One region of the Delftia sp. Lp-1 genome, then DNA from elsewhere that is predicted to be linked to it. Evidence: predicted binding sites of a transcription regulator. Region 1 holds the regulator's gene; the other holds the start of a gene.
The links. Region 1 encodes FNR, which switches genes on or off when oxygen is low (the NO sensors DNR and NnrR bind a similar motif). Its sites were predicted from a motif close to TTGATNNNNATCAA; they were not measured.
Positions count from the first base shown of each region.

Region 1 (4,388 bases):
GCAAGATGTGCGTGCAGGTCTGCCCCGTGGGCATCGACATCCGCAACGGTTTGCAATACGAATGCATTGGCTGCGGCCTGTGCATAGACGCCTGCAATTCCATCATGGACAAGATGGAGTACCCGCGCGGCCTGATCCGCCTGACCACGCAGAACGCCATGGCCGGCCTGTGGCGGCGTGCCCAGGTGCTGCGCCGCATCTTCCGTCCGCGCGTGCTGATCTACTCGGCCGTGCTGATCGGCTTGAGCGTGGCCATGATCGTGAGCCTGGCGCTGCGCCAGTCGGTCAAGGTGGACGTGATCCGCGACCGCGCCTCGCTGTCGCGCATCGTGGCGGGCGGCAAGCTGGAGAATGTCTACCGCCTGCAGATCATGAATGCCACCGAGCAGGCCCAGCGCTACCGCATCAGCACCCATGGCCTGGACGGGCTGGAGCTGGCGTCCGAGCAGGAAGTCGAGGTCGGCCCGGCCGAGACGCGCGGCATTGCGGCGCGCCTGCAGATTCCCTACGGTTCGGCCGAGCCGGGCTCGCACACCGTATTCTTCGATATCGATGCCGTGCATTCGGGCGCGGGACGCGCGTCCGAAAAGGCCGTCTTCCTGGTGCCCCGGTGATGTTCCTGGCAGGCGCGGCACGGTCCGCGCCTGCCGCCTGAAAGAAAGAGGTTTCCCATGTCTTCCAGTCCCGCAGTGTCCGCGCCCGCGCAGGCTCCATCGCACCCCGACGCCGGCAAGCCCTGGTGGAAGTTCGGCCATGTCTGGCTGGTGGTGGCCGGCCCGGCGGCCGTGGTGGTCGCTGCCGTGATCACGGCCATCATCGCCATCAATGGCGCCGATCCCGTGATCGACCCCGACTACTACCGCAACGGCATCACGATCAACGAGCGTGCCGATGGCGTGCGCGAAGTGCCCAAGAGCATGGCGCCCGCCGTCACCGGCCGCAACCATGCGGCCACGCCCGCGCACGATCACCCCACGGACCGCTGATCGCCGTGCACCCCTGCAAGAGGCCGCAGTCGCGGCCTTTTTGCATGGCGGATCGCATCTCCGGCATGCGCGACGGGTGAGGGTTTCCTACAGGCGTGCAGGGCGCTGCGGGGCTTGGCGCCATGCGTTGGCGCGGCGCACAATGAAGGCGACCCCTCGACAGCACAAGGAGATCGCTGATGTTGGCCCAACGCTGGATGTGGATTGCCTGGCCTGCCTTTCTGGCAGCCGCCGTGATGGAGATGCTGGTTTTTGCCTTTGTGGATCCGCTGGAGCTGCATTGGCTCGGCGACCTGGGCTGGTCGCGCCAGGGCATCTACACGCTGGCCTTCTTCGCCTTCTGGGGCGTGACCATGCTCTCCAGCCTGATGACCACCATGCTGGGCCGCTCGGCCCGCGATCTCAATGACGGCGTGGTCTCCGAGCCCGACCCGGACCTGGCCATGCAGGGGCTGGGGCGGGACTGAGCGAGAGCCCGCCGCAATGAACAAGGCCCGCTGTCGCGGGCCTTGTTCATTGGCGGATGAATGCTTGCCGCCCTTGCAGCCTCACTGGCACTGCTGGCTGTTGACGATGCGCTTGAGCGCCTCCGTGTCCAGGATGCGCAGATGGCGCTGGCGCACCTCGATGATGTTGTCGTCCGCGAACTTGGAGAAGGTGCGGCTCACCGTCTCCAGCTTCAGGCCCAGGTAGCTGCCGATTTCCTCGCGCGTCATGCGCAGCACCAGTTCGGACTTGGAAAAGCCCCGCGCATGCAGGCGCTGCACCAGGTTGAGCACGAAGGCGGCCAGGCGCTCTTCGGCGCGCATGCTGCCCAGCAGCAGCATCACGCCGTGCTCGCGCACGATCTCGCGGCTCATGACCTTGTGCACATGGTTTTGCAGGGCCGTGACCTCGCGCGACAGGTCTTCCAGCTTGTCGAAGGGCATGACGCAGACTTCGGCGTCTTCCAGCGCGACGGCATCGCAGGTGTGGTGGTCGTTGACGATGCCGTCCAGGCCGATGATCTCGCCGGCCATCTGAAAGCCTGTGACCTGGTCGCGTCCGTCCTCGGTGGCCACGCAGGTCTTGAAGAAGCCGGTGCGGATGGCGTACAGCGAGGTGAATGTCTCGCCGTTGCGAAACAGCAGGCCTCCGCGCTTGACCTTGCGGCGCGTGGCCACGATGTCGTCGATGCGCTGCATCTGCTCGGCATCCAGGCCCATGGGCATGCACAGTTCGCGCAGGTTGCAGTTGGAGCAGGAGGCTTTGATGGTCTGAAGGTTCATGGAGTGATAAACATCAGCGGCACACAGCGTGCCGGCGGTGACCTCGTGGATTGCGATGAGTTGGATCAAATTGTCGCAGCAGTCCCTCAAACAACTCTTGATATGAGTCAAGGACATGACCGATGTGCTGCGGCACAGTCGAGGTATTAGAGGAAAAAACCCATGACCGCTGTCACCCCAGAGCTGCTGCGTCGCTTTGACGTACCGGGGCCCCGATACACCTCGTTCCCTACCGCCGACCGCTTTGTCGAGGCCTTTGGTGCAGAGGACTATATCCTGGCGCTGCAACAACGCAAATCGAGTACCGCAGCGCGTGCCATGCCTTTGTCGCTGTATGTGCACGTGCCCTTTTGCGAGTCGCTTTGCTACTACTGCGCCTGCAACAAGATCGTGACGCGCCACCACGATCGCGCCGCCGTCTACCTGGACTACCTGGCGCGCGAGATGGCCTTGCATACGGCCCATTGCGGCAAGGGCCAGACCGTCAGCCAACTGCACCTGGGCGGCGGCACGCCCACCTTCTTCTCCGACGACGAGCTGCGCACGCTGATGGGCCTGTTGCGCGAGCATTTCAAGCTGGAGCCGGGTGGCGAGTACTCCATCGAGGTCGATCCGCGCACCGTCAGCGTTGAGCGCCTGGCCGTGCTCAAGGAGCTGGGCTTCAACCGCCTGAGCTTCGGCGTGCAGGACTTCGACGAGCAGGTGCAGATCGCCGTGCACCGCGTGCAGCCGGCCGAGCAGGTGTTCGAGCTGGTGGCGGCCGCGCGGCAGCTGGGCTTTGCCTCCATCAACGTGGACCTGATCTACGGCCTGCCCAAGCAGACGCCCGAATCCTTCGAGCGCACGCTGGCCCAGGTCAACGCGCTGCGGCCCGACCGCATCGCGCTCTATGCCTATGCCCACCTGCCCGAGCGCTTCAAGCCGCAGCGGCGCATTGCGGCCGAGGATCTGCCCCAGGGGGCCGACAAGCTGGCCATGCTGTCGCGTTCCATCGCCGCGTTCATGGACGGTGGCTATGTCTACGTGGGCATGGACCACTTCGCCCTGCCCGAGGACTCGCTGGCCGTGGCCAAGCGCCAGGGCCGGCTGCACCGCAACTTCCAGGGCTACAGCACCCAGCCCGACTGCGACCTGATCGCGCTGGGCGTGTCGGCCATCGGCAAGGTGGGCGCCAGCTACAGCCAGAACGCCAAGACGCTGGAGGAGTACTACGACGCCATCGACGCCAGCCACCTGCCCGTGGTGCGGGGCCTGGCGCTGTCGCGCGACGACCTGGTGCGCCGCGCCGTCATCATGGCCATCATGTGCCAGGGCGCCGTGCTGTTCGAGCCCATGGAGCAGGCCTGGCTGCTGGGCTTTCGCGAGTACTTCGCGCCCGAGATGGCGGCCCTGGAGGACCTGCAGGCCAAGGGTCTGGTGCAGATCAGCGACGAGGGCTTCCAGGTCACGCCCATGGGCTGGTACTTCGTGCGCGGCGTGGCCATGCTGTTTGACCGATATCTGCAGGCGGACAAGAACCGGGCGCGGTTTTCGAGGATCATCTAGGCCCCATGCTGTTGTCGCTGCTCTGGACCGCTTTGATCATGGGGCTCGTCGGCGGGCCCCATTGCCTTGCCATGTGCGCTGCGCCCTGCGGCGTGGTCACGGGCGGGGCGGGGCAGGGCGGCGGCTCGCAGGTGGTGGCCGTGCATGGATTGCAAAGCCGGCTGTGGCTGCGCACGGCGCTGTTCCACGGCGGCCGTCTGGCCGGCTATGCCAGCCTGGGCGCTGCCTCGGCCCTGGCCATGGAGAGCCTGTCCTGGCTCACCAGCCAGACCACGGCGCTGCAGCCGTTCTGGACACTGACCCATGTCGCCGTGATGGCCTGGGGCCTGGCCATGATGGTGCAGGCCCGCCAGCCCGCCTGGCTGGAGTCAGCCGGCCGCGCCGCCTGGCGGCGCGTGCAGCCCTGGGTGTCGGCGCCGGGCGGCACGCTGGCGGCAGGCTATGCCTGGGCGCTCATGCCTTGCGGACTGCTGTATTCGGCCGTGCTGGTCGCCGCGCTCAGCGGCGGCCCGTTGCAGGGCGCGCTGGCCATGGCGGCCTTTGGCGTGGGCAGCGGCCTGTGGCTGGTGGCCGGCCCCTGGCTGTGGCG
Region 1 is NZ_JAJALJ010000001.1:3,527,189-3,531,576, reverse strand. It holds gene ccoG (cytochrome c oxidase accessory protein CcoG) at 1-614, shown strand, start outside; gene LGR64_RS15910 (FixH family protein) at 672-986, shown strand; gene LGR64_RS15905 (hypothetical protein) at 1,166-1,453, shown strand; gene fnr (fumarate/nitrate reduction transcriptional regulator Fnr) at 1,535-2,254, opposite strand; gene hemN (oxygen-independent coproporphyrinogen III oxidase) at 2,417-3,799, shown strand; gene LGR64_RS15890 (sulfite exporter TauE/SafE family protein) at 3,805-4,388, shown strand, end outside.

Region 2 (4,388 bases), 980 kb from region 1:
AGGCCACGGTGGCACCCGATTCGGTCAGGGTGGAGGGCGCCTTGGTGAAGTAGAAGGGGCGCTCCACGCTCTTGTCCACCGGGCGGCCCATCTCGACGGCATGGGCGTGGTAGTTGCGGCCCACGAAGAACAGGCGGTTCACGGGCAGGCGCTGCGTGCTGCCGCGCACGGGCAGGGATTGGACGGGGGGCGGGGTCCAGAGGTATTGGGGGGCGGTCATGGTATTGGCGATGGGGGAGGAAAGAGACATCGGAGGATTCAAGGCCGGACTTCGTAGAGGCCCAGCTTTCGGTGCAAAGGCGCCTCGTCGGCCAGGAAGAGGAAGGCGGGCTCGCTGGCGCTGGCATTGGTCAGCGTGGCGGGCGCCCAGCCGGGCACGCAGCAGGTGTCGGCCGGTGCCAGGTCGAAATGGCGGTCCACGGCGGCCACGCTGGCGCCGCCCTCGATGACGTGGAACACGCAGGCCGGCGAACGCGCGGGCAGCTGCAGCGTCTGGCCCGGGCGCAGCATCAGCGCGTAAAAGCCCAGGATGTTTTCGCAGTCGGCCCCGGTTTCGGGGTTGGTGTAGGCCAGCTGCACGCAGTCCAGGTCCGGCCGGTCGGCGGCCAGCTCCAGCAGGGCGGCGCGCGCGTCCTTCCAGGGGTAGCGCAGCATGGGGTAGGCCTTGGCGCTGCGGGCGAACACCTGCGTGGGTGCCAGGCCGCCGCGCGCATACGCCCGGTCGCCACGGCCGGGCAGGGCGGGCTGGCGCGGGCCATCCACGTGGTAGGTAACTTCCAGGTAGTAGGCCAGGGGCAGGTCCAGCACATCGAGCCAGACCACGGGTTCGTTGCCGTCGTGGCCATGCTCGTGCCACAGGCCCGTGGGCGTGAGGATCAGGTCGCCGCGCTCCATGGGGCATTTCTCGCCGTCGACCAGGCTCCAGGCGCCCTGGCCCTCCACCACCATGCGCACGGCATTGGGTGTGTGGCGGTGCGAGGGCGCCCACTCGCCGGGCAGCAGCAGCTGCATGCCCAGGTAGATGGAGGAGCTGGCCTGCATCTTCTCCAGCCCATGGCCGGGATTGGCCAGCACCAGCACGCGGCGCTCGGCCTTTTCGATGGGCGTCAGCTCGCCGGCCTGCATGAGCAGTGGGCGGATGGTCTGGTAGGGCCAGGCAATCGGCTGGGTGCGCGGGCGCGGCGTGTGCGGCGGCATCACGTTGCGCAGGCTGGGCCACAGCGGCACCAGGTTGTTGCGCGTGAGTTCGTCGCGGTAGTCCTGGGGCAGGTCTTCCAGGCGGCCAAGTTCTTGCATGGCGGTCTCCTTGTGTTCAGTCTTCGGCAAGGCAGGTTTCGGCCTTCCAGCCGTACAGCCATTCCATGGCGTCGTAGAAACGCTGGGGCGTGCGGCCCTTCCAGAGGTCGTTGCGCACCAGGCGCTCCACGCCGCTGGCGTGGAAGATGCGGCCCATCTCGCGCGCGGACAGCACCACGCGCGCCGTGCGGGCGATGCGCGAGCGCTCGTACAGCCGCAGTGCCTGCGGCCAGTCGTTGCCGCAGCGCTTGAGCGCCTGGCCCAGCGTCACCGCGTCTTCCAGCGCCATGCAGGCGCCCTGGGCGATGTACTGCAGGGTGGGGTGGGCCGCATCGCCCAGCAGCGTGGCGCGGCCGAAGCTCCACTGGCCAATGGGCTCGCGGTCGGCCGTGGCCCAGCGCTTCCAGCTTTTGGGCAGGTCTATGAGCTGGCGGGCGCGCGGGCAGCAGTCGCGGTAGTAGCTTTGCACCTCTTGGCGGCTGCCTTCGCGCACGCCCCATTCCTCCTGCTCGCGGCTGTGGAAGGTGACGACCACGTTGTACTGCTCGCCGCCGCGCAGCGGGTAGTGCACCAGGTGGTAGTTGGGGCCGACCCAGATGCTGGCCGCGTTCCAGCGCAGGTCCTCGGGGAAGTCGTTCTTCTCCACCACGGCGCGGTACACCACGTGGCCGGAGACACGCGCCGCATCGCCCACGTACTGCTGGCGCACCACGGACTTCACGCCATCGGCGCCGATCAGGGCCTGGCCCACATGGACCTGGCCGTGCTGGTCGCGCACGGTGACGGTGTCGCCCTCCTGCTGCACGGCTTCGATGCGGGTGCCCGTCAGCGTCTCGATTTGGCCGTGGGTGCGCGCGCCTTCGAGCAGCGAGGTGTGGATGTCGGCGCGGTGGATCACCGCATACGGGTTGCCGAAGCGGGCGCGAAACGCCTCGCCCGTGGGAATGCGGCCGACCAGTCTTTCATCGAGCGCGTCGTGCATCACCATCTCGTCGGTATAGACCGCGCGGCCACGGGCCAGCTCGCCAATGCCGAGCGCGTCGAAGGCCGCGAATGCGTTGGGCCCCAGCTGTATGCCGGCGCCGATCTCGCCCAGCTGCGGCGACTGCTCCAGCACCTTGACGGCGAATCCCTGGCGCGCCAGGGCCAGCGCGGCCGCCACGCCGCCAATGCCGCCGCCTGCCACAAGAACGGGCAGCGCCCGGGAAGAAATGCTGGTGCTCATGGATGTCCTGTGCTTCGTGGTGCGTGTCGCCAGCCAGCGGGTCAGCTGCGTCGCGAGTAATTAAACAGTATGCTGATGATGAGTGTAGTGTTGATTTGCATCAGGCCAGCCTGGGGTTTCCCTGGATGCAGGCAAAACGACGGCGGACAGCGTGTCCGGGTGAATCACCTGTCCGCCAGCCAACGCCAACGGAGGGTGCGGTTCATGCGAACATCTGCGCTTGCCCGCAGGGACCCGGAAAAGAGCGCAATGGCCATGGACTACCAACCCGCAGAACTAGAAAACTACCCCGGCTACCACATCCGCCGCCTGCAGCAGATCGCGGTAGCCGTCTTCATGGAGGAGACCCAGGAGTTCGGCGTGACCCCCGTGCAGTACGCGGCGCTGTCGGCCGTGCTGCGCCAGCCCGGCGTGGACCAGCGCACGCTGGCGCGGATGATCGGCTTCGATACCTCGACCATTGGCAGCGTCATCGACCGGCTGGAGGCGCGCGGCCTCATGGTGCGCAACACCAGCCCGGCCGACAGGCGCGTGCGCCTGCTGTCGGTCACCGCAGAAGGCGCTGCGCTGCTGGCCGCTGCCGAACCCTCGGTACTGCGGGCCCAGCAGCGCATGCTGGAGCCGCTGCCGCAGGAGCAGCGGGGCCTGTTCATGGACATGATGGCCGTCCTGGTGCGGCAAAACGACGAGCTGGCGCGTGCGCCCAGCACGCTGGCCGCGCGCCGCGCCGCTGCCGACTGAGGCGGCCTCGACCCATGGACTGGGACCATCTGAGATTCTTTGGCGAGCTGGCGCGCAGCGGCAGCATGGCCGCCGCCGCGCGGCAACTGGGCGTGGAGCACACCACGGTGTCGCGCCGCATCCAGGCCCTGGAAAAACAGCTGGGGGCCGTACTCTTCGAGCGCGAAGCGGGCCAATGGCGGCCCACGGAGGCCGGCCGACAGCTGCTGGGTGTGGCAGACGCCATGCAGCGCGCCGCAGCCGGGCTGGAGCGCATGCCGCTGGCGGCCGAATCCACCAGCCAGGGACCGTCCGGCCTGGTGCGCGTGGGCGCCACCGAGGGCTTCGGCACCCAGCTGCTGGCCCCGCAGCTGGCCGCGCTGACGCAGCGCCATCCGCTGCTGAGCATCGACCTGCTGGCCCTGCCGCGCCTGCTGCACCTGTCGCGGCGCGAGGCCGACATCGTCATCTCGCTGGAGCGCCCCACGCGCGGCTCGGCCGTGGTCACCAAGCTCACCGACTACCGGCTCTTCCTCTACGGCCAGCGCGAATACCTTGCGCGCCGCCCCCTGGTGGCGCGCACCGAGGACCTGCGCCACCACAGCTTCATCCACTATGTGGACGACCTGCTGTTCACGCGCGAGCTGCAGCTGCTGTCCACCCTGTTCCAGCCCGAGCGATTTGCCTTTCGCAGCACCAGCATCACCGCCCAGTACGAGGCCGTGCGCGCCGGCGCTGGCCTGGCCGTGCTGCCCGCCTTCATTGCCGACCGCGACCCCGTGCTCAGCCGCGTGCTGCCCGCCGAGGCCTGCTTCACCCGCACCTTCTGGATGAGCATGCCCTCGGATGCCCGGCAGGTTCAGCGCATCGAGGCGGTCTGGGGGTTTTTGCGGGAGGCTGTGCAGGGCATGGGCGGCTTGCTGAAGCCCAGAGCCTGAGGGCCTGCGGCGGTCAGGCCCCTGCCGCTATACTGCCCGCCCCGAATCTCGTCATCCGACAGCAGGATCTTCCGGCATGCGCCTCCAAGCCCTTTTGCGTCCACTGGTGTACCTGAGCCTGGCGGGGCTGGCCGCTTGCGGCAGCAACCCGCCCAGCCCCTCGGCGGCCACGCCCGAGTCCACGCCCACCGCGCCGGGCACACCCGTGG
Region 2 is NZ_JAJALJ010000001.1:2,548,358-2,552,745, reverse strand. It holds gene LGR64_RS11410 (fumarylacetoacetate hydrolase family protein) at 1-220, opposite strand, end outside; gene LGR64_RS11405 (cupin domain-containing protein) at 259-1,296, opposite strand; gene LGR64_RS11400 (3-hydroxybenzoate 6-monooxygenase) at 1,313-2,521, opposite strand; gene LGR64_RS11395 (MarR family winged helix-turn-helix transcriptional regulator) at 2,726-3,262, shown strand; gene LGR64_RS11390 (LysR family transcriptional regulator) at 3,277-4,179, shown strand; gene LGR64_RS11385 (patatin-like phospholipase family protein) at 4,256-4,388, shown strand, end outside.
Region 2: a site for FNR is predicted at 2,612-2,625, ahead of LGR64_RS11400 (3-hydroxybenzoate 6-monooxygenase). Genes of this name have one in related genera too.